2 regions of the Vibrio algivorus genome follow, and region 1 is predicted to be linked to the other one. Evidence: predicted binding sites of a transcription regulator. Region 1 holds the regulator's gene; the other holds the start of a gene.
What was found. The regulator CRP, encoded in region 1, controls carbon source genes, mostly activating them, when cyclic AMP is high. The targets are predictions, from matches to a motif close to TGTGANNNNNNTCACA.
Positions count from the first base shown of each region.

Region 2: a site for CRP is predicted at 1,187-1,202, ahead of mlc (sugar metabolism global transcriptional regulator Mlc). Genes of this name have one in related genera too.

Region 1 covers NZ_BSPV01000005.1:141,432-160,929, reverse strand. The annotation lists gene fusA (elongation factor G) at 1-728, opposite strand, end outside; gene rpsG (30S ribosomal protein S7) at 878-1,348, opposite strand; gene rpsL (30S ribosomal protein S12) at 1,462-1,836, opposite strand; gene tusB (sulfurtransferase complex subunit TusB) at 2,024-2,305, opposite strand; gene tusC (sulfurtransferase complex subunit TusC) at 2,320-2,673, opposite strand; gene tusD (sulfurtransferase complex subunit TusD) at 2,673-3,092, opposite strand; gene QQJ93_RS09000 (helix-turn-helix transcriptional regulator) at 3,089-3,769, opposite strand; gene fkpA (FKBP-type peptidyl-prolyl cis-trans isomerase) at 4,017-4,814, opposite strand; gene QQJ93_RS08990 (SlyX family protein) at 5,157-5,387, shown strand; gene slyD (peptidylprolyl isomerase) at 5,491-6,057, opposite strand; gene QQJ93_RS08980 (YheV family putative zinc ribbon protein) at 6,202-6,417, opposite strand; gene kefB (glutathione-regulated potassium-efflux system protein KefB) at 6,475-8,265, opposite strand; gene kefG (glutathione-regulated potassium-efflux system ancillary protein KefG) at 8,280-8,876, opposite strand; gene QQJ93_RS08965 (ABC transporter ATP-binding protein) at 9,070-10,977, shown strand; gene QQJ93_RS08960 (TIGR02444 family protein) at 10,977-11,438, shown strand; gene QQJ93_RS08955 (DUF3187 family protein) at 11,452-12,435, shown strand; gene QQJ93_RS08950 (YheU family protein) at 12,462-12,677, shown strand; gene QQJ93_RS08945 (phosphoribulokinase) at 12,760-13,629, shown strand; gene crp (cAMP-activated global transcriptional regulator CRP) at 13,872-14,504, shown strand; gene QQJ93_RS08935 (aromatic amino acid transport family protein) at 15,201-16,406, opposite strand; gene pyrE (orotate phosphoribosyltransferase) at 16,634-17,275, opposite strand; gene rph (ribonuclease PH) at 17,414-18,142, opposite strand; gene QQJ93_RS08920 (YicC/YloC family endoribonuclease) at 18,300-19,166, shown strand; gene QQJ93_RS08915 (hypothetical protein) at 19,421-19,498, shown strand, end outside.
Region 2 covers NZ_BSPV01000009.1:405,160-409,757, forward strand. The annotation lists gene pyk (pyruvate kinase) at 1-1,030, opposite strand, end outside; gene mlc (sugar metabolism global transcriptional regulator Mlc) at 1,277-2,491, shown strand; gene QQJ93_RS14220 (YciK family oxidoreductase) at 2,581-3,342, opposite strand; gene sohB (protease SohB) at 3,524-4,591, shown strand.

The DNA of each region.
Region 1 (19,498 bases):
AGCTCTTCACCTTCAAGGTATTTATCCATCAACTCTTCTGAAGCTTCTGCTGCCGCTTCTACTAAATGGCTACGCCATTCTTCAGCGAGTTCTTGCATATCTGCTGGAATTTCTTCGTATGTGAAGGTCATGCCTTGATCGGCTTCATTCCAGTTGATTGCTTTCATCTTGATAAGGTCGATGACACCCTTAAACTCTTCTTCCGCACCAATATTTAATTGGATTGGAACGGGAGTTGCACCAAGACGATTTTTAATTTGGTCAACAACGCGTAGGAAATCTGCACCGGCGCGGTCCATCTTATTCACGAACACCAAACGAGGTACGTGATATTTGTCCGCTTGACGCCATACAGTTTCAGACTGAGGTTCAACACCAGATGATCCACAAAAAACAACCACTGCACCATCAAGCACACGCAATGAGCGCTCTACTTCGATTGTAAAGTCAACGTGTCCAGGGGTATCAATGATATTGACGCGATGTTCTTCGAATTGAGCTTCCATACCACGCCAGAAAGTTGTAGTAGCAGCAGATGTGATAGTGATACCACGCTCTTGCTCCTGCTCCATCCAGTCCATGGTTGCTGCGCCATCGTGAACTTCACCAATTTTATGAGAAAGGCCTGTGTAGAACAGAATACGCTCAGTTGTGGTTGTTTTACCTGCATCTACGTGCGCACAAATACCAATATTACGGTAGCGCTCAATAGGAGTTTTACGAGCCACGATTGTATCCTCTTACTAAGGGAACCCTTAGGTAGTTCCATCTATTTATCAACATATTTGAGAGTCGATAAATAGCAAAAATGTGCTGCAGGATATCCTGCAGCACAGAAGGTATAACTAACGTTGTTTCTTTGCGAGCAAAGAAGCGATTACCAACGGTAGTGTGCGAACGCTTTGTTCGCGTCTGCCATACGGTGAACGTCTTCACGTTTCTTAACAGCAGTACCTTTGTTTTCTGACGCGTCTAGCATTTCTGCTGCAAGACGTTGTGCCATAGATTTTTCACCACGCTTACGCGCAGCTTCAACCAACCAACGCATAGCAAGAGCGTTACGGCGAACCGGACGAACTTCTACAGGTACTTGGTAAGTTGAACCACCCACACGGCGAGATTTAACTTCTACCGCTGGACGAACATTTTCAAGAGCTTCTTCAAATACAGCTAAGTGATCTTTACCAGATTTCTCAGCCATAGTATCTAGTGCAGTGTAAACAATTTTTTCAGCAGTTGATTTCTTACCATCAACCATAAGGATGTTTACAAATTTCGCCAGCAATTCAGATTTGAATTTAGGATCTGGAAGGATCTTACGCTGGCCTATTACGCGACGACGTGGCATGGATGTTTCTCCGTTGTCTTCTTCAGGTTATCCAAAACTTTTCAGTTTCATCAAAATTATATAATTTTAGTGTTTGGCCTTACTTAACGCTTTTCTGTTAAAACAGAAAGCTATTAAGACTTAGGACGTTTAACACCATACTTAGAACGACCTTGTTTACGGTCGTTTACGCCAGCACAGTCAAGAGCGCCGCGAACGGTGTGGTAACGCACACCTGGTAAATCTTTAACACGACCACCACGGATTAGAACAACACTGTGCTCTTGAAGGTTGTGACCTTCACCGCCGATGTATGAAGTCACTTCAAAGCCGTTAGTTAAACGAACACGACATACTTTACGTAATGCTGAGTTCGGTTTCTTAGGAGTAGTAGTATATACGCGAGTACATACACCACGTTTTTGTGGACACGCTTCTAGCGCAGGCACGTTGCTTTTAACAACTTGCTTTGCACGTGGCTTGCGTACCAACTGGTTAATAGTTGCCATTAAATAGCTCCTGATTTACGAAAATAAGCTTGTGAAAAATCTAATCCTAATTCCCGGCAACATTTACACGCAGCGAGAAATAAGGACGCGAAATTTTATTCATCAAGGGGGGATGTGTCAAGAAATATACAATCGTGCTGCCGAGTTTTTTTCTCTGGCAATAAGAAAAGTGTCAATAATACTGAGATTAATCCCAAGTGATTGATTGAGTGTGCTGTTCGGTAAGACAAACAAAGCCTTTAAAATCAGTCAACTGAGCATCAACATTTACTAAATCAACCAAACCACGCGCCACAAGATCCTCTTGTAACACCCAGCAACGATCTTTTTGATCTTTCAATCCAATTAGTGAGCTTGATTGGCGAAAAAGTGCGTAAACCGCATCTTCAACGAGTAATATTGCATCATCAGGTTGGATCAAGTTGATCGCATCAGTCAATCCTGATGGGCTTTTTATAATATGTAGCATGTCTATTCGCCCTATTAAAATGTCAGGATCTTTTGGCACTGTTGGAATTTTTCGACCATTTCAGCTTGGCTTAATGCGCTATTTTCAATCAGCAAGTCGTCTGAGTTTATTTGGTAGTCGTTTAATGATGATTGACAGGTATAAATGTTATCAATCTCATATAAATCCAACAATTTAAAGGCTGAAATATAATCTCTAGACAAAATGCTTGCCGGCTGTTGCGCTGGCAGTAACTGAGTCACCCCTGCACCGATAAAAAACACATCAATATCTTCACAGTAAGCCGAAGCGGCTAACAATGCATCCAGCCCTTCTCTACCTTTTGCGCTCGTATGAGGGTGAGAGCGAAATACAAAACCTAAACGCATTAAAACTGTACCACCCTATCTTGTACTAACATGGCTTCAGCAAGCCCACCTAGTCCAGCCAATTCAAAACCTTGAGCCACATTGCAGCTATCTCGCCCATGCGTTTTGGCCTCATTACTATCTAGAATGCCGCGGCGCAATGACGCTGCAACACAAGACTCCAAACGCACCTCATGTTGTTCACTCAATTGCTGCCAAGCTTTAACTAGATCAAATTCATCATTCGCAGGCACAACTAAACTAGAAGCATGATGAACGCCATCTTGATAGAAAAACACGCTGACTAACTTGTGGCCTCTTTCAATCAAAGCACAAGCAAACTGATAGGCATTAAGTGCAGATTGATTACCATAAACTGAGCCATTAACCAGCAAACTATAAGTTAGTACTTTTTCTGGCAAGGGGAAACATTGGCTCACTTTTCGCCGTCCTCAATTTTGCGTTGACGAATATATAAATAAACCGTGTGTTTAGAAATATTTAAACGGTCAGCTACCCGATTAATCGCATCTTTGATATCAAAGATCCCTTTATCATAAAGATCCATCACAATTTGGCGATTCTTGGTATTGTTTGATACCGATTTATCAGCATTGATTTCTTCAATAGTGCGTTCAACCGTTTGATCCACCAGCTCTTCAACATCACTAGCAAAGTTAACTGACGAAGCCGCTTCTTCTGCTTCCGCAGTAGGCATAAAGGCGTGTAACACTTGAGAAAATGGCGCATCTAAATTGATATTGATACACAGTAATCCAATCACTCGTTGCTCGCCATTACGGATCGCAATAGTGATCGACTTCATCAATACGCCACCTTTGGCGCGTGTAAAGTAAGAGCGAGAGAAATTACGCTGCGAACCTTCAATATCTTTTAGCATCTTTAACGCTAAATCCGTAATCGGAGATCCGACTTGACGGCCGGTATTTTCACCATTAGCAATTTTGACTGCCGAGGTATTTAAGTCCTCTAACGAGTGCAACACGATTTCACAATAGTTACCGATCAAACTAGCAAGACCATCGACTACCGCTTCATAAGAATGCAAAATAATTTTATCGTGCTCTGTAAAGGGCATAACATGGACAGATTCCATTTCTAACAATGCTTCCGAATGTACCACTTCAGACTGACTCACACTCACCTCTACTCCGATAGAAAATCGTTTATTAAAATTGTCGAACAATTAAACAAATTAACGTAAGTTTATCAGAAAATTTGAAAGAGGCACGGATCTAACTTCAATATGATGATTTAGAACAAATTATGGATCGTATTTTTAAGCTTTCAAAACAAAAAAGGCCCATCATATTGATGAGCCTTAAGTAAACTAGCTAGTTCAATTAATTTGCAGCAGGTGCCTCTGGTGCTTCCGCTGATTTCACTGACATTAACTCAATTTCAAACACTAATGTTGAGTTAGCAGGAATTGTTGGTGTGTCTTGTTCACCGTAAGCAAGCTCTGGTGGGATCACAACTTTATATTTAGAGCCCACTTTCATTAGCTGTACTGATTCAGTCCAACCAGGGATAACACGGTTAAGTGGGAAAGTTGCAGGCTCTTTACGATCGTATGAGCTGTCAAACTTAGTACCATCAACCAAAGTACCTTCGTAGTTAACTACGACTGTATCCGTTGCTTTTGGTGAAATGCCGTCGCCTTCTTTTTCAACTTTGTAAAGAATGCCTGATTCAGTCTTCTTCACACCATCTTCTTTAGCGAACTTTGCACGGAAATCATCACCGGCTTTTTTAGCTGCGGCTGATTTTTCAGCGGCTTGAGCTTGCATCTTTTCAGAAACACGCTTATCTAGCTCTTGTAGTGCTTGATGTGTTTCTTCTTCTGTCATCCCTGCTTTTTGAGCAAATACGTCTTCGATACCTTTTAATACGATATCTTTATCTAGGTTGATACCGATTTCTGCTGGTTTCTCAATGCTAGTATTTAGGTAGTTAGCAAAAGAAACACCAATCGCATATGCCGCTTTCTCATCATCAGTTTTATATAGTGTTGATGCCGCTGCAGATTGCGCCTGCTCAGCTTTTGCTGTGGTTTGTGCATCTTTTGATTCTTCTTTCTGACAACCAACTGCAAGTAAAACAGTGGCTGCAAGCAACGATACTTTAAAAATCGGTTTCATTAACTTCTCCAGCATGATGGAAAACCATCGTTATGATGTATAAAAATTTATTCTATCAATGTGTTAGAACGTTCAAGTTCTATATCTAGTCACTCTAAATGCGATTGATCTACATTAACACTATCACGTGCTTAATTTAAGCTATTGTTAATTGACTGTATTTTTTTAGCAAAGTTCCGCCTTAACCCATAAAAATAATCCGCTTATTACTTTGTGTTTCAACAAAACACGACTTAAGTGACATTATTTTCGCGATACCACGACTCAATCAATGATCTACAGTACGGCATCTTTCAGGTATAATTTGAGTACAGTCGATTTAATAACTTAACAGTGAATAAAATGCATTCAGATAATCTTGAAAACGAATTAAAACAAAGAATTGATGGTCTAGAGTGTCAAGTCGCTTTCCAAGAACAAACCATCAATGAACTTAATGATGCCTTGAGTCAACAGCAACTGTTGATTACTCGCATGCAAGATCAAATGAAGTTTGTCGTCGGCAAAGTAAAAAACTTAGATACTTCAAACTTAGCCGATGCATCGGAAGAAACACCACCACCGCACTACTAATTCACATTGCTTAATTCACATTGTTGCTTTTTGTCTTTTCTAATAAGTAAGTTGTTTCTATGATCAAAAACGCCAACGTTAGACGCTGGCGTTTTTTTTAAGATTAGTGAGAGCAGCCACAGCCGCCATTTCCATCACAACCTTCTTTTTTCTCTTCATGATCATGGCCACAGCAGTCGCCATCGTGATCGTGGTGATGACCACCAGCTTGATGTACATGACCGTGAGCCACTTCTTCTTCTGTTGCTTCACGAACGGCTACAACTTCAACATCAAACGTTAATGTTTGGCCTGCAAGCATATGGTTACCGTCAACCACAACTTCATCGCCATCTACTTCTGTAATTTCTACAGGGATCTGACCTTGGTCGGTATCCGCAAGGAAACGCATACCAACTTCGATTTCATCCACGCCGTGAAATACGTTAGCAGGAACACGTTGAACTAAACCTTCATTGTGCTCACCGTAAGCATCTTCTGGAGCAATGGTTGCTGAGAATTTATCACCAGCAACTTTACCTTCTAGCTCTTTTTCTAGACCTGTAATTAGGTTGTTGTGGCCATGTAGGTAGTCTAGTGGTGCTTCAACCGTTGATTGGTCTACTACCACACCGTCTTCTACTTTTACTTGGTATGCCAAGCTAACAACAACGTTTTTTTCAATTTTCATATTCGCTCCAAATTCAGATTAAGCGTGAGAATGTGTGAGCACTTAATCTCTATGTGCAAGATAATGGGGATAAGCCAGACAGATTTCAATCGCTAATAAAGGATTATTTTACAAACCTGACAGATATCTTGCGCTTAGCAACCATTATTCTGGCTTAAAAATACCAATTAATTGTTCTGAATTAGGAGAACTAGAGCTATGTGAACGGGCTTCTACTGCTTGTGGTGTCTTTTGTTCAACATAATCACATTCAACACACTCAACCACTTCAATTTGATTCTCTTCCCACACTCGTAAACTATCGCTTTGTTTACAGTTTGGGCAGTTAGCGCCAGCAATAAATCTCTTTTTCGTTTTCATAACTATCCTATTTCATAGCTGGAGTGGAGCTAGTCTCAGTGCTCTAGTCTCAGTGCTCTAGTCCCAGTGCTGTTGAGTCTGACGATCGCTTTCCATCTCTCGGTCAAAAATTTCTTCTAGCTCTTTACGGGCTTCTTTAGCTCGAATTCCCATATCCTTATCTTCCATATGCAAAGGCAGTAATTCTTTTAACATCGTGGTATCGAGTTTTCTAAAATGCGCCTCTGCACGCTTGGCTTGATAAGGATGCATCCCCAATTGAGTTAACACTTGTCGCCCTAAATCGAGAGCACCTAGAAAGGTCTCTCTCGAAAATAATGTCACACCAATATTCATTAATTGATAAGCCTCAACTCGGCTACGAGCACGTGCAAGGACTTTCAAATGAGGAAAATGTTGTTTACACAATTCAGCGATCTTTAACACTTCATCAGGCGAGTCGGTACAAATGGCGATGGCTTTCGCTTTTTCAGCGCCTGCGGCTCGCAATAAATCAAGTTGAGTCGCATCACCGTAATACACTTTGTAGCCAAATTTACGTAAAAGTTGAATTTGGCTGGCATCACTTTCTAATACCGTGATACGGATCTTATTGGCATACAACAAACGCCCCACTACTTGTCCAAAACGGCCGAAGCCTGCAATGATCACTTTCGGCTCTTCATCTACCACATCTGATTGCATGTTGTCGCTAACGTTAATCATGCGGTTAAACCATTTTTGCTGAGCAAGCAATATCAAAGGCGTCGTCATCATCGATAGACTCACCACCACTAGCAAGAAAGAGCTGACTTCAGCACCGAGTAGACCATGACCTTTTGCGGCGGTAAACAAGACAAAAGCAAACTCACCGCCTTGGCTTAAAATTGCCGCCATACGACTACGTGCTTTTGCCCTAGTGCCCATAAGACGAGCAAGTAGATAAAGAATTAAGCCTTTAATCGTCACCAATGCCACTACCGCGGCCAAAATTTTAATAGGGTAAAGCGTTAGTAACTCAAGATTAACTGCCATACCAACCGACATAAAGAACAAGCCAAGCAACAAGCCTTTAAATGGCTCAATAGCGCTTTCTAATTCATGGCGATATTCACTTTCTGCCAATAACACGCCAGCTAAGAATGTGCCTAATGCCATAGATAGACCAAGCTGCTGCATAATGACGGAAATGCCAATCACCAATAGCAAGGCTGCTACCGTAAATAACTCGCGAACTCGGCTCATCACCACATAGCGAAAAATAGGTCGTAACAGGTAGTGACCACCAACTAATAATCCGACTACCCCACCAATCATCCAAACCGCATCTAGCCAGTCACCACCGACATTACCAGCCAATAATGGCAATACCGCCAGCATAGGAATCACCGCGATATCTTGGAAAAGCAAAACTGAAAAACCAGATTGCCCGGTTTCAGTTCCCGCTAACCCTTGCTCTTCAATAACCCGTAATGCGATTGCAGTTGAAGAAAGTGCTAATCCCATACCGATCACTAAGCTATTTTGCCAACTAATGCCAAAAGCATTGGCGATCATCGAAATGATTAGAGTTGTTACTACCACCTGCGCACCACCTAAACCTAGGATCGGCATGCGCATTTGCCAGAGTTTTTTAGGATTTAATTCAAGGCCAATCAAAAACAGTAATAACACCACTCCGAGTTCGGAAAAATGCATCACACTATCAACGTCGCTAATTAATCCTAATCCCCATGGACCAATCACAATACCCGCCAGCAAATAGCCTAATACTGAACCTAAACCTAAACGTTGTGCCAAAGGGACAGCGACCACAGCGGCGGCCAGAAACACCACACCACTTTCTAAAAAATCAATTGTTGATGCCATAATCCTTCCCTGTACTATTTACTGCTTTCTAGTGGGTGCAACAACCAATAGCGGTAAGCCTGAGCATGCTCAATACGTACCGCTTGTTCGACATTTCTTGCCCAATATAAGACCAAGGGCTCAACCCAATGCATCTGACATAATTTGGCGGTCAACTCAAAAGGCTGCAAAATTTGCTCCAAAGGATATTGGTTATAACCATGAGCCGAGAAAGCTTCTTTAGATCCTCCGGTCGTCACCACACTCCGCCAATATTTGTCTTTAAGTGCGCGCCCTTTACCGAATGCGAAACCTTTGCCAAGTACCGTATCCATCCACTCCTTCATTAAAGCAGGGCAGGAATACATAAACATTGGGTGCTGAAAGACAATTACATCATGCTCGAGTAATAATCGGTGTTCAGCGGTAACATCAATGAAAAAGTCTGGATAATGAGCATACAAGTCGTGCACCGTCACATGAGGTAGCCCTTGAGCTGCTTTGAGTAAGACTTGGTTAGCGATCGAATTATCAGGATCGGGATGCGCATAAATGACCAGCACGCGAGGTTGTTGTGTGCTTTGCTCGTCATCTTTAATGGATGTAGTAGTATGTTGGCTAATATCTGACATCCTTGCCCCCTTACATTCCTTTATTAACACCCAAAGGTGCACGATTTTATCACTTTTCACAACCTAAGGTCTTTGTGACAAAGATTGTTAATCATCATATCGTAAATCGTATAATAATCGACATTTATCCTTGAAACGCCTAATATTCAAGCCGCTGCATTTTCTCATTTTTCATGCCTAAAATAAGACTTCTATGATTACATTTTCAGATATTCAATTGCTGCGTGGTGGTAAGCCACTTTTAGAACAAGCTTCAGCGACGATTCATCCAGGCGACAAAGTTGGCCTCGTCGGAAAAAATGGCTGTGGTAAATCCACACTCTTCGCATTATTGAAAGATGAATTATCCATTGATGCGGGTAACTTCCAAATGCCAGCGCACTGGGAGCTAGCTTGGGTTGCTCAAGAGACCCCAGCATTAGAGCGCGCGGCGTTAGAATATGTGATTGATGGCGATCGTGAATATCGTCAACTAGAGCAAGATCTTGCAGTAGCAGAGCAAGTAGACAATGGCACCCTAGTGGCGGAATTACATGGTAAATTAGAAACCGTTGGTGGCTACACGATTAAATCTCGCGCTGCGGAATTGTTAAATGGTCTAGGCTTTAGTCAAGAGCAAATGCAATGGAGCCTCACCCAATTTTCTGGTGGTTGGCGTATGCGCCTAAACCTCGCCCAAGCCCTACTTTGTCGTTCTGATTTATTATTACTTGATGAACCGACCAACCACTTAGATCTCGATGCAGTACTCTGGCTTGAAAAATGGCTACAGAACTACCCTGGTACATTAATTTTGATCTCACACGACCGGGATTTCCTAGATCCTATCGTCGGACGTATCATTCATGTCGAAAACCAATTACTCAACGAATACACCGGCAACTACTCGTCATTTGAAACCCAACGTGCGCAAAAATTAATGCAACAGCAAGCCATGTATGCCAAACAGCAAAAGCAGATGTCACACATGCAAAGCTACATCGACCGTTTCCGTTACAAAGCTTCGAAAGCTCGTCAGGCACAAAGCCGAATTAAAGCCTTAGAGAAGATGGAAAAAGTCTTGCCCGCACAATTCGATAACCCATTTAGCTTTGAATTTAGGGAACCTGCCGCGCTTCCCAACCCAATCATGATGATGGATCAAGTATCTGCAGGCTATGGCGACAATTTAATTCTAGAACACATTCGCCTAAACCTCGTCCCTGGCAGTCGCATTGGCCTACTTGGTCGCAATGGTGCTGGTAAATCAACCTTAATTAAATTGTTATCAGGTGAACTAAACCCACAAAGCGGAGATTTAACTTACTCGCAAGGGGTGAAAATTGGTTACTTCGCTCAGCATCAGTTAGAAACCTTGCATCCTGAAGAAACGCCACTGCAACACATGATGCAAATTGCCCCTAATCATACCGAGCAACAATTGCGAGACTATTTAGGTAGCTTTGGGTTCGTTGGCGATAAAGCACTCGATAAAGTAGCCCCATTCTCTGGTGGCGAAAAAGCTCGGCTCGTTCTAGCCTTAGTAGTGTGGCAAAAACCAAACTTACTCTTGCTCGATGAACCGACTAACCACCTTGATCTAGATATGCGTCAAGCATTAACGATGGCATTACAAACCTTTGAAGGGGCAATGGTCATTGTCAGCCACGATCGTTACTTATTGCGCGCTACGACCGACGACTTATACCTTGTCGATGCCAAACAAGTTGTCCCTTTCGATGGTGATTTAGCGGATTACTACAAATGGCTGACCGAACAACAAAAACAAGATAAGAAAGATGCACAGCCAGAGACAAACTTAGAGCCTAGCCAAAATAGCGCCGCGGCACGTAAAGAACAAAAGCGCCTAGAAGCTGAATTACGCAAACAAACTGCACCAATTCGCAAAAAGCTGACACAACTCGAAGCAAAAATGGACAAACTAGGCGAGCAATTAGCGGATGCCGAACAACAACTTGGCGATGTATCACTCTATCAAGATGAAAACAAAGCTAAACTTACCCAAGTATTAACATTGCAAGCCAACAGTAAAGCTCAATTAGAAGAAGTTGAGATGGAATGGATGGCACTACAAGAAGAACTGGAATCACTGAATCCCTAATGAACCAATATAGACCTCTACCTTTAACCTTCGAACGCTTATGGCAATTTAGTTTGCAGCATTATGGCGTACGTGAAATTAAGGAAGCCTGCCTAGTATTACAAAATAGGTATAAAGGTAAGGTCAACCTAGTCTTGTTATTAAAATGGCTTGATGAACACGAATTAAGTCTAACTGAAGAACAATGGCTGCAATTAGATAACGCTATTGAGCGAACCGAACCTTTATTACAGCAATTTCGTGATTACCGACGAAAAGTAAAACCTCATTTACCGGATACGCTTTACCGTGAATCGCTACAATTTGAATTACAGTTAGAACGCCAGCAACAAGCTGATTTGGTGCATTGTATTAACCTGCTTGATTTGTCTCCAAGAACCGGCCAACCAATGACTCATGTCTATTGTCAAAAAATTGGCGCTCAACGGTTATCTCAAATTTTTTATAGCGCTGAAAAGTAAAGGGATCAAAACCATGTCTCCGCTACAGCACTCCATGTTAATACTATTCGGCTTACTATCACTGCAAGTACATGCGACAAACTCAGCGCCAGATAATTATACTGATTTCGGACCATTATTGACCTTAACCCAGGCACCAATCCCAGCCATGGGCTTATCATTGAAAACTCGTGATGCCTTTGGTTGGGAAAAAGGCACTCTTGAAGTATATGGTCAAGGCACGGTATCAAGCGTATGGGCTGATGGAGCGGATTATATCGCTGATTACTATCAAAATGATGTCAATATCGGGTTTATTTACGCGCCTGCCGACGATTGGAAAATCGACGTTAACTATTTATATCGCTTTGCCGGCAATAACAAACTTGATGGCCTAGTGAACGGTTTTCATGATGCACTCGGATTAGATGATAATGGTCGGCACGATGTCGATAACGATCGCTTTTATATTAAAAACAAAAAAACGGGGACTACGCTTGAGGACTTTCAGGGCGATACATTAAATAATGCATTAAACCTGTATGTTGAAAAAACAGTATTCGAAACTAAACGCCAAGCACTATCACTAGGTGGCGCACTGTATTACAACAAAGTATTTAATGGCAACTTCGCTCAATCCTCTTTCGAGCAAGCCATTCAATTGAACTACGCTTTTTACTTAACCGATGCCAACCGTTTTTATACCAGTGTCAACTTTGTCCATCATGATACTGATAGTATTGATCTAGTTAATTTACGTGAATTCACCACCAATGGCAGTATAAGCTATCAATACTTATTCAATGAGCGACATTCCATTTTAGCGGAATTTAGAATGCAACAAGGCGCAACTCATAACGATGAAAATGAATTAAGTATGGTTAGCTTTGAACCGATTGTCGGCTATCGTTACAGCCTCGGGTTTGCAGCAGTTGAATTCTCCTTTACTGAAAATGTCATCAACAGCGATAATTCTGCTGATTTTTCACTGACCCTTGGCTATCGTCAACGTTTTTAACATTCCCATAATTAAAGGCCACATCAATGATCATTCCATGGCAAGACATCGATCCTGACACCTTAGAGAATCTTATCAAAGAATTTATTTTACGTGAGGGCACCGACTACGGTATGCAGGAAACCTCACTTGAAACCAAAATAAAGCAGGTCAAAGGGCAGTTAAAGTCTGGCAGTGTAGCCATTGTCTTTTCTGAGCTGCATGAAAGCGTGGATATTAAACCGATTAATGAATTGAATTAGAGTCAATACGCACCACTATTTATTCTTGCCAGTCATTCCTCTACACTGTCATTCAAAATATAAGTCGAAAGAAAGGATTATCATGTCGGCAAAACATCCTATTATTGCGGTAACGGGCTCTTCTGGTGCGGGTACCACCACTACCTCAGAAACCTTCCGAAAAATGTTCAATATGATGGATATTAAAGCGTCTTGGGTAGAAGGTGATAGCTTCCATCGCTACACTCGCCCCGAAATGGACGTTGCGATCCGTAAAGCCAAAGAACAAGGTAAACACATCAGTTACTTTGGCCCTGAAGCCAATGACTTCCCTGCTCTATCTGAATTCTTTAATCAATACGGTAAAAATGGCAGCGGCAAAGTTCGCCGTTACTTGCATAGCTTTGATGAAGCTGTCCCTTATAACCAAATGCCCGGTACCTTTACTCCATGGCAAGACCTACCTGAAAATACCGATGTATTGTTTTATGAAGGCTTACATGGTGGCGTCGTCGATGGCGATGTGAGTGTTTCTAAACATGTGGATTTTTTGATTGGCATGGTGCCGATTGTAAACCTTGAATGGATTCAAAAGTTCGTCCGTGACACCCGTGATCGCGGCCATTCACGAGAAGCCGTGATGGATTCGATTGTTCGCTCAATGGACGACTATTTAAATTACATTACACCGCAGTTTTCTCGTACTCACATCAACTTTCAGCGCGTACCCACTGTCGATACTTCCAACCCTCTTAATGCCAAGGGCATACCAAGTTTAGATGAAAGCTTTGTGGTGATTCGCTTACGTGGGATTAAAAACGTCGACTTCCCATATCTACTGTCAATGATTGAAGGCTCATTCATGTCACGCCATAACACCCTTGTAGTGCCTGGTGGCAAGATGAGTTTTGCAATGGAATTAATCATTCAACCACTGCTTCATCAGCTAATCGAAACAGGCAAAATCGCCTAAAAGTGTTACTCAGAACACACTTAGTGACTAGTCTGTGACACTGAACACAATTTAAAGGTGAAAAACCCCATAGTTACCCGATCAAAGTCAAGAAATCCGACCTAGAAAGGGGTAGTATAAATGCACAACTGCAACACGACTTGCAGCAATAACAATTAACACCTATTCTATTTGACCAGTTTAGCCGGTCTCAGGATGAATGACTCAAAACTGAGCAAGCCTTGTAGAGGAAGTAACAAATTATGGTTCTAGGTAAACCTCAAACAGATCCAACATTAGAGTGGTTTCTATCTCACTGTCATATTCACAAGTACCCATCAAAAAGTACTTTGATCCACGCTGGTGAGAAAGCAGAAACTCTGTATTACATTGTTAAAGGGTCTGTGGCAGTATTAATCAAGGATGAAGAAGGCAAAGAGATGATCTTGTCTTACTTGAACCAAGGTGACTTCATTGGTGAATTAGGTCTTTTTGAAGAAGACCAAGAGCGCACCGCTTGGGTTCGTGCAAAATCTCCTTGTGAAGTTGCAGAAATCTCATTTAAGAAATTCCGTCAACTTATCCAAGTTAACCCAGATATTTTGATGCGCCTTTCTGCCCAAATGGCAAAACGTTTGCAAATCACTAGCCAAAAAGTTGGTGACTTAGCATTCCTAGACGTAACAGGTCGTATCGCTCAAACACTCCTTAACCTAGCAAAACAACCCGATGCAATGACTCACCCAGATGGCATGCAAATCAAGATCACTCGTCAAGAGATCGGTCAGATTGTAGGCTGTTCACGTGAAACTGTTGGCCGTATCTTGAAGATGCTAGAAGAGCAGAACCTGATTTCTGCACACGGTAAAACTATCGTGGTATACGGAACGCGTTAAGCCTTTACATCGCGTTGAGTCGTATAAGAAAACCAAAAGCCACTGAATGGTAAGTTCAGTGGCTTTTTTGTTAGGTTTCTAGGTGCTAGTCCCTAGTTTCGCTTCGCTGCTAGAAAAAGCGAAAAGATTATCGAAAGCATCATCTTAAGTGCTGTTCTCATAAATTTAAACTAACAAAGTGAGCGTTGACGTAGTGATGATTTTTGCAGCGAATTGTTGTCACGACAACCTAGGGCGCTTCGAGTCTCAAGGATAAAGAGACAAGCGGATACAAAAAATAAACCCCGTCATCCTGAATAGTGAGGCACGAACGTAGTTCAGGATCTCCTACCGCACATTACTCACCAAAGAAATAGTCCAATCTCAGCACGCTTTGGGAGATCCTGAACTGCGCTCCTACGTCGCTTTTCAGGATGACGATTACCATTTAATAATACACTCGCTGTTACACGAAACAGGTGACTAGCCCGAAAAAACATCATTCCAGACGAGCCTTAGCGAGAGCGGGAATCTCATGCCGCGCGCTGTAAACTATTATGAGCTTAACGATTCGGCGCGCTTTGAGTAAATCCCCTATATTCTTCTTCTAGGAACTAGGAACTAGGAACTAGGAACTAGGAACTAGGAACTAGGAACTAGGAACTAGGAACTAGGAACTAGGAACTAGGAACTAGGAACTAGGAACTAGGAACTAATTTACCCTATCGCCGGCAACACTCCAAGACTAATCATCACCTGCACTACAATAATCACCACACCAGCTGCTAGCGTTAGCATTAGAGCTGGCGTCCCACCAGAGACGGTGAAGTCTTGTTTATCTTGGTGTTGTGCACGAGATTTCATCACCATCGTCACCGGCAATAAAATAGCGAGTATCGCCAATGCAATCGCCGCATAACCTAGAGCCATGATAAAGCCTTGTGGATAAAACAAAGCAAAACACAGCGGTGGCAAGAAGGTCACCACCGCAATAACAACACGGCCACCTTTACTTTGGTTTTTATTCAAGCTGTCGCCTAAAAATTCAAATAGCCCTAAACTCACCCCGAGGAAAGAAGTAATTAATGCTAAATCAGCAAACACTGAGACCACTTGAGAAATAACCGAGCTATGAATCACTTGAGATAAAGTACCGACTAATGCCGTTACATCACCGGCTTGAGATAATGTCGCTTGGTCAACCACCCCTAGCGTGGCCAACTGCCATAAAATATAAACCACTAGCGGCAATAAAGAACCGAGAACCATTACCTTCTTCAAAGCTTTCATGTCGAGATTTAAATAGCGAACTACCGCAGGGATACTGCCGTGAAAACCGAAAGAGGTAAAAATCACTGGCAATGCAGCAATAATCAGGCCTTTTTCTAATGGCATATTAAGTAGATGAACCGCTTGAATATTAGGCGTTAAGAAGAACAGCATGACCGCCATGGCAATCAATTTACAGGTGAATAGCACGCGGTTTACCCGATCCACTGATTGAGTACCAAACGTCACAATCGCCGCAATAATAATGGTAAAAATCAGCGTTCCAATACCATTAGAAACATCAATAGCAAACCAATTATGTAACTTGGCATTAAACTGACCACCGCCACCAGCGATATAAGCTGCACATAGCGCATAAAAAAGGAACAACATGGCAAACGTTGCAACCCATTTACCTTTGTCACCCAAAAACTGTTTCGCTAACGTGTGTAGAGTGGCATCGTAATCGGCATGTTGGTGCAGCTCTAGCATCAGCAATGCGGTATACGCCATTAAGGCCCACATACCAATCATGATGATTAAAGAAGTGCTAAAACCTAAGCCTGCCGAAGCAATTGGCAACGCCAACATACCTGCGCCTATTGTCGTGCCAGCAATAATCAAAGTACTGCCTAAAATCTTTGAACTACTCATCTGCTTTTTCTTTTATTGTTTTACGGAATATTAAGCTGACACATTACCCAGTTTCTAGCAGTAAATCGAGGTTACAAAATACAAAATTGATTAAATATTCTGCAAATCTACCTAAAATGACGTTTTTGTTATGGTGTATATAAAAAGTTACACACTGTAAATAAAAATAAACCCCATGACTAAGATAGCCACAGGGTTAGATCGATTAAGAGTGTTAATTGAAAAAATTAAATACCGTATTGCTCACGATAAGCTTTTACTGATTCTAACTGCTGAGCGTTATCACCTTTTTCTTCAAGATAAGTCACCAGATCACCTAGGCTAATGATCGAAATGACTGCGCAACCGAAATCACGCTCCACTTCTTGAATCGCAGACAATTCACCTTTGCCTTTTTCTTGACGGTCAATCGCGACCAATACGCCAGCTAAATCAGCGCCATTAGCCTTAATGATTTCCATCGACTCACGAATCGCGGTACCTGCAGTAATCACATCATCGACCAACATAATACGGCCTTCAAGTGGATTACCAACTAAGTTACCACCTTCACCGTGGTCTTTCGCTTCTTTACGGTTAAAGCAGTATGGTGTATCAATTTCATGATGATCCGCCAGTGCTACCGCGGTCGTCGTTGCAATAGGGATACCTTTATAAGCTGGGCCAAATAGCACATCAAATTCAATGCCTGAATCCGCTAAAGCAGCAGCATAAAAACGACCTAAACGAGCTAAATCACGTCCAGTATTAAATAAACCGGCATTAAAGAAATATGGGCTAATGCGGCCAGATTTTAAAGTAAACTCGCCAAACTTCAGAACTTCCTTTTCTAAGGCAAACTCAATAAATTCACGTTGATATGCTTTCATAAAATATCTCTATTTAATCTCTAGTTCTTAGTTTCTAGTCACTAGAGGGTTTCATCTTCAATTTCAGCTGTAATGAACATAACAGACTCAAACTATACTCAAAAAAATAGCCCCTCAATGAGGAGCTATAAAAACAAACTATTCCGCCAGAGTGGCTTTCTGGACTGCGATAATATCGTTGATGCCTTTTTCGGCTAAATCCAATAATTGGTTCAACTCTGTACGAGAAAACGCTTCGCCTTCTGCGGTACCTTGAACCTCAATCATCTTACCTTCTTCGGTCATTACGACGTTCATATCGGTATCGGCAGCAGAGTCTTCTACATACTCTAAATCACATAATGCATGCTCGCCTAAAATTCCCACAGAAACCGCGGCAACATGACACTTCATTGGGTTCTTTTTCAATTTACCTGAAGCGACTAGTGATTGAATTGCATCGGCCAATGCCACACTTGCACCCGAGATAGAGGCAGTACGTGTACCGCCATCTGCTTGAATCACATCACAATCAACCGTGATCATCATTTCGCCTAGTACATCCAAATCGACGACAGCACGTAAACTACGCGCGATTAAACGTTGGATTTCCATAGTACGACCGCCTTGTTTACCGCTGGCGGCTTCACGACGGTTACGCGTATGAGTCGCACGAGGCAACATACCGTATTCAGCGGTGACCCAACCTTTACCTCGGCCTTTTAACCAACCTGGTACTTTTTCTTCAACACTGGCATTACACAATACTTTGGTATTACCAAATTCCACCAATACTGAACCTTCAGCATAAGCCGTATAGTTACGAGTCATTTTAATAGGACGAACTTGATCAGCAGCGCGATCATTTGGGCGTAAACTTGAAGACATAAAGAAATACCTGATTAGCGATAGAATTGGGGGCCGATTATAACGATCTTGCCATCAAAAAGCGATCTTGACGTTGCGAGTTTACTCATTTTCGCCATGACTTGTGCTAACATGAGCGACAGAAAATTATCCATATTCTCGCTTTTAGGAAAGTCTAATGATCTACAGCATGACCGCTTATGCCCGTAAAGAAATCAAATCTGATTGGGGCAACGCAGTGTGGGAAATCCGCAGTGTCAACCAACGTTACCTAGAAACGTACTTCCGCCTACCAGAGCAATTTCGCGGCCTAGAGCCAATCTTACGTGAGCGTTTTCGTAAGCGTTTAGCACGCGGCAAAGTGGAGTGTCACCTACGTTTTGAAGCCAACTCAAAAGCGCAAAGCGATCTTAACATTAATGAAGATCTGGCCAAGCAAGTGATCAAAGCGGCCAATCAAGTGATGTCTCTAACCGGTGAAGAGTCTCGTATCAACCCATTCCAAGTGATGAACTGGCCGGGTGTGATGGAAGCACCAGAGCAAGACATGGATACCATCCAAAAAGAATTACTTGAAGCGTTTGAAGAAGCAATGAGCGATTTCATTGATGCGCGTGGCCGTGAAGGTTCCAACATGAAAGCCTTGATCGACCAACGCCTTGAAGCGATCACGGCAGAAGCCGCCAAAGTACGCGCTCGCATGCCAGAGATCCTACAATGGCAACGCGACCGCCTACTCAACAAATTTGAAGAAGCGAAAATTGAACTCGACAGCTCACGGGTTGAACAAGAACTGATTCTACTGGCGCAAAAATCAGACGTCGCAGAAGAGCTAGATCGCCTAGATTCTCATGTCAAAGAAGCCACTAACATCATGAAAAAAGGTGGTGCATGTGGTCGTAAACTGGATTTCATGATGCAAGAATTCAACCGTGAAGCCAATACGCTTGCGTCTAAGTCGATCAGCACCGATGTGACAGCATCGGGTGTGGAATTGAAAGTATTGATTGAGCAGATGCGTGAGCAGATCCAGAATATTGAGTAATCAATAGCATAAAATCAATACCAAACGAGCCCTCTTTGTTGAGGGCTTTTTGTTGTTTGTGTTAAAGACATTCACACCTAGTTACAATCAAAAAGATGCCTATTCGAACTCAAGCTATCATCATCTGTCTTTCTATAGTAGCTAGGTAGTATCATTCACAAAGGCATGCTTTGAAAACACTGCATCATCTTCGTACATCTAACTCAACTCACTGGGCGCTAATTCTTGTGCTGTGGGTGATTTTGGTGTGTCTGATGAAAAATATGAATGTGTTATCGGCAGCTTGTTCAGTGTCAGCTTCTCAACCAACGAACAACACTCAAGAATTAACT
Region 2 (4,598 bases), on a different contig from region 1:
TTTTTTCAGCACCAACACAAACTTCTGCCATTGATTTGACGGTTTCTACTGGGAAACTACCTGCTGCGGTTTCCGCAGAAAGCATTACCGCATCGGTACCATCAAGAACGGCGTTCGCTACATCCATCACTTCTGCACGTGTTGGCATCGGACTTGTGATCATTGATTCCATCATTTGTGTGGCAGTAATTACATTTCGGTCTAGGCTGCGTGCGCGTCGAATCAGTTGCTTTTGTACACCAACGAGCTCTGCATCACCAATTTCTACCCCTAGATCGCCACGTGCTACCATCACCACATCAGAGGCTAAGATAATATCATCCATGCTCTCTTCGCTGATAACCGTTTCTGCGCGCTCAACTTTGGCGACTAATTTAGCTTCAAGACCAGCGTCACGCGCTAATCGACGTGCATAATGCATATCTTCGCCATTACGTGGGAAGGAGATAGCAAGATAGTCCACTTTGATTTTTGCAGCCGTGATAATATCTTGCTTGTCTTTTTCAGTTAAAGCATCAGCGGATAAACCACCACCTTTTTTGTTGATGCCTTTATTGTTGGAAAGAGGGCCAGCAACGGTGACTTCGGTATGTACTTTATTGCCATCGACACTGGTTACTTTTAGTTGAACTCGACCATCATCAAGTAAAAGAATATCACCAGGACCAACATCTTTTGGTAGTTCTTTATAATCTAAACCAACAGCATGTTGATCACCTTGGCCTTTTTCAAGATCACTATCAAGTGTAAATTTATCACCAATATTTAATTGAATTTTGCCATCTTTGAAGGTTGATACACGAATTTTAGGGCCTTGTAAGTCACCTAAAATCGCCACATGAATGCCTAGTTTTGCTGCAATAGTGCGGACTTTTTCTGCTCGAATAATATGGTCCTCAGCCGAACCATGTGAGAAGTTCATTCGGACAACATTAGCACCAGCTTTGATGATATCTTCTAGTACATTATCTTTGTCTGTGGCAGGGCCAAGGGTCGTGACAATTTTGGTACGTCTTAAACGTTGAGACATGCATAACTCCATCTATATTTTAAAATTTCTTTTACGTTATCACTAATTGAACGGTGATTTTAGTAAATACTGTGAATAAATGTATCCACTCTATTATAGAGCGTACTTGCGAAAAGGTGTTTTATCATACAAATGTCTTACTAATTGAAATTTAACCGTGATATTTGTCACGCAATGGTTGTATGGGGCTTCACAATTAGTTCGCAGTGTAAAAAAATTGAGTTGGTTTTTTTTAAGGAGTACTTTATGTACATGGCTCAACCTGGTCACATTGATCAAATTAAGCAAGTCAATACAGGTCGTGTATATAAACTTATCGATCAATTTGGCCCAGTCTCTCGTATCGATCTATCAAAATTAAGTGGGTTGGCGCCAGCTAGTATCACTAAAATTTCGCGTGAATTAATGGAAGGGCACTTAATTCATGAAACGGTAGTACAAGAGTCATTAAGTCGGGGTCGTCCAGCTGTGGGGCTGCAAACCGATAATACTGGATGGCAGTTTTTGTCTATTCGATTGGGTAAAGGCTACCTAATTATTGCTTTACACGAACTTGGAGGGGAGGTTGTCACCGATTATAAGGTCGAGATAGAAGCCTCTGATCAAATTCGATTACAACAACAAATCTTAGATGAAATTGAAAGCTTTTTTGTTCAGAATGCCCACTTAGTTGAGCGGATGACCAGTATTGCAGTAACACTCCCTGCTTTGGTTAATTTTTCTGAAGGCGTGGTTATTCAGATGCCACATTTTAATATTAAAGATTTAGCTCTAGGCCCTGCGATTTATGCTCAAACAGGCGTGCCAGTTTTTATTGCCAATGATACCTGTGCTTGGGCTTTGGCAGAAATGCTATTTGGCCATTCACAAGAAGTTGATAATTCATTATTAATTAGTAATCACCAAGGCGTTGCGGCTGGAGTGATTTTAAATGGACGTTTGGCTTACAGTCGTAATGGCAACATCGGTGAGTTAGGGCATATTCAAATTGATCCTGATGGTACTGTATGTGAGTGTGGCAAACGTGGTTGTTTAGATACGGTTGCGTCTTCTCAAGCTGTGTGCCGTGTTGTGACAGAAAAAGTCGCGCAAGGCGAGCCAACAATATTATCGAGCACTAATATTACGATGGAAACAATTTGCTCAGCGGCTTTAGAAGGTGATGAATTAGCCAAACAAGCTATTGAGAAGCTAGGGAGAGATCTAGGTAAAGGCATCGCTATTATGGTAAATATCTTTAGCCCTGAGAAAATTTTATTAGGTGGTGCATTAACCAAAGCAAAATCGATTTTATTTCCAGCCATTGAACAAGCTTTGCAACAGTATAGTTTACCGATCTTTCATAAAGATGTGCCTTTAGTGGAAAGTAAGTTTTTTACTCAAACGACTATGCCAGGTGCGGCATTGATTAAGCAGGCACTTTATGATGGTTCGTTACTCTTGAAGGTGGTTGAAGGCTAATTTCGATAGAGAGTGATATTAATCAAGTGAATAAAAATAAAGCCAGCGTAATTGCTGGCTTTGTTGACTATTATGAACTCATTAAAGGTTTATGATTTAAATAGTTTATTTCTTTCTGGTTGAGCATCAATGCATTGACCGTGAACCTCTTGGCTTTCTGCTGCCATCAGGTAAACGTACAGCGGCATGATATCTTCGGCCGTTTTTAGCAGATTAGTGTCTTCCGCAGGATAAGCTGAGGCTCGCATTTTGGTACGAGTTGCGCCTGGGTTAATCGCATTAACGCGAATAGGGGTGTCACTGAGCTCATCTGCCAGAATTTGCATCATGCCTTCGGTTGCAAATTTAGAAATGGAATAACTTGCCCAGTAAGCTTTACCAATATGACCAACCGTTGAAGAGGTGAAAACAATGCGGCCGTTTTCTGATTTCTTAACCAGAGGCAGTAATGCTTGAGTCATTAGTAGTTGCGCTTTGACATTGACTTGCATCACTTCATCAAAAGCCTTTTCTTCAATTTGTTCAAATGGCGTGATCGAACCTAGTAGTCCCGCATTATGTAAGATGCCATCGAGTTTACCAAATTGATCTGCAATCGTATCTGCCATATCAAGGTAGTTCTGTTTGGTTGCCCCTTTCATATCAAGAGGGATAATCGCCGCTTGTGGATAACCTTTCGACTCGATCTCATCGTATGTCGCTTCTAGTTTGGACACGGTGCGCCCTAGTAGAATAACGGTTGCGCCATGTTGAGCGTAATGTAAGGCTGCTTCTTTACCTATACCATCACCAGCACCAGTGACTAAAATGGTTTTTCCAGTAAGAGCTGAAGGGGAAACTGAATAATTCACCGTATGTAATCCTTAATCTAACTGTATGTCATGTATATACCCAAGTAACTTCAAAATATAACGATAGCTATACCTTGAAGTCACTTGGGTATATGCAATAATGTACCGCTATTTCAAAGAATAAGTGGTTAGCATCAACGTAAACTCGCTTACCATACACTAAACCGCAAGTTTTGAGGGAATGATATTGGAATTTTTGTTGGATTATGGGCTGTTTCTAGCCAAAGTCGTGACGTTCGTCGTTGCGGTAATTGCATTGTTTGTTGGCATTAAAGTAATCGGTGGCAAGGGCGGTCATGCGAAAGGTGAATTGCAGATTACTGACTTGTCAGAAAAGCATACTGAAACGGTCTCACAACTAGAAGAGCACTTACACGATGAAGCATATTTAAAAGCTCGTCATAAAGCTCAAGAGAAAGAACAAAAAGAAAAGAACAAAAAAGAGGCGAAAGAAGCGAAAAAGGCCGCGAAATCTGGTGAGCTGGTTGATACTCGTAAGCCTCATTTATTTGTTTTAGATTTTAACGGTAGCATTGATGCCAAAGAGGTCTCTTCTTTACGTGAAGAAGTTACCGCGATTCTTTCTGTGGCTAAAGAAGGAGATGAAGTATTACTTCGTTTAGAGTCTGGCGGTGGTATGGTTCATGGCTATGGGCTTGCTTCTTCTCAACTCGATCGACTTAAAAATGCCAAGATTCCATTAACTATAGCTGTCGATAAAGTGGCGGCAAGTGGTGGTTATATGATGGCATGTGTTGCAGATAAAATTGTTTCTGCGCCATTTGCGATTGTTGGTTCTATTGGTGTTATCGCGCAAATTCCGAACTTCAATAAATTGCTGAAAAAGAATGATATTGAGTTTGAGCAAATGACAGCGGGTGAATATAAGCGCACCTTAACCATGTTTGGTGAAAATACTGATAAAGCGCGCGATAAGTTCAAACATGAGTTAGAAGAAACTCATGTACTATTTAAAGACTTTATTCGTGAGCATCGTGCAAATCTTGATCTAGAAAAAGTCGCAACCGGTGAGCATTGGTTCGGTACTCAAGCATTAGCGTTAGGGCTGGTGGATGAAATTAAAACTTCAGATGATTTGATTGTCGCTGCGACTAAAGAAAAATCAGTGCTCGCATTACATTATGTTCGCAAGAAAAAATTGTCGGATAAAATTTCTGGCAGTGCCGCGAAAACGGTTGATAGTATATTACTGAAATTGATATCTAGAGGTCAGCGTCCAATCGTATAATGGATAC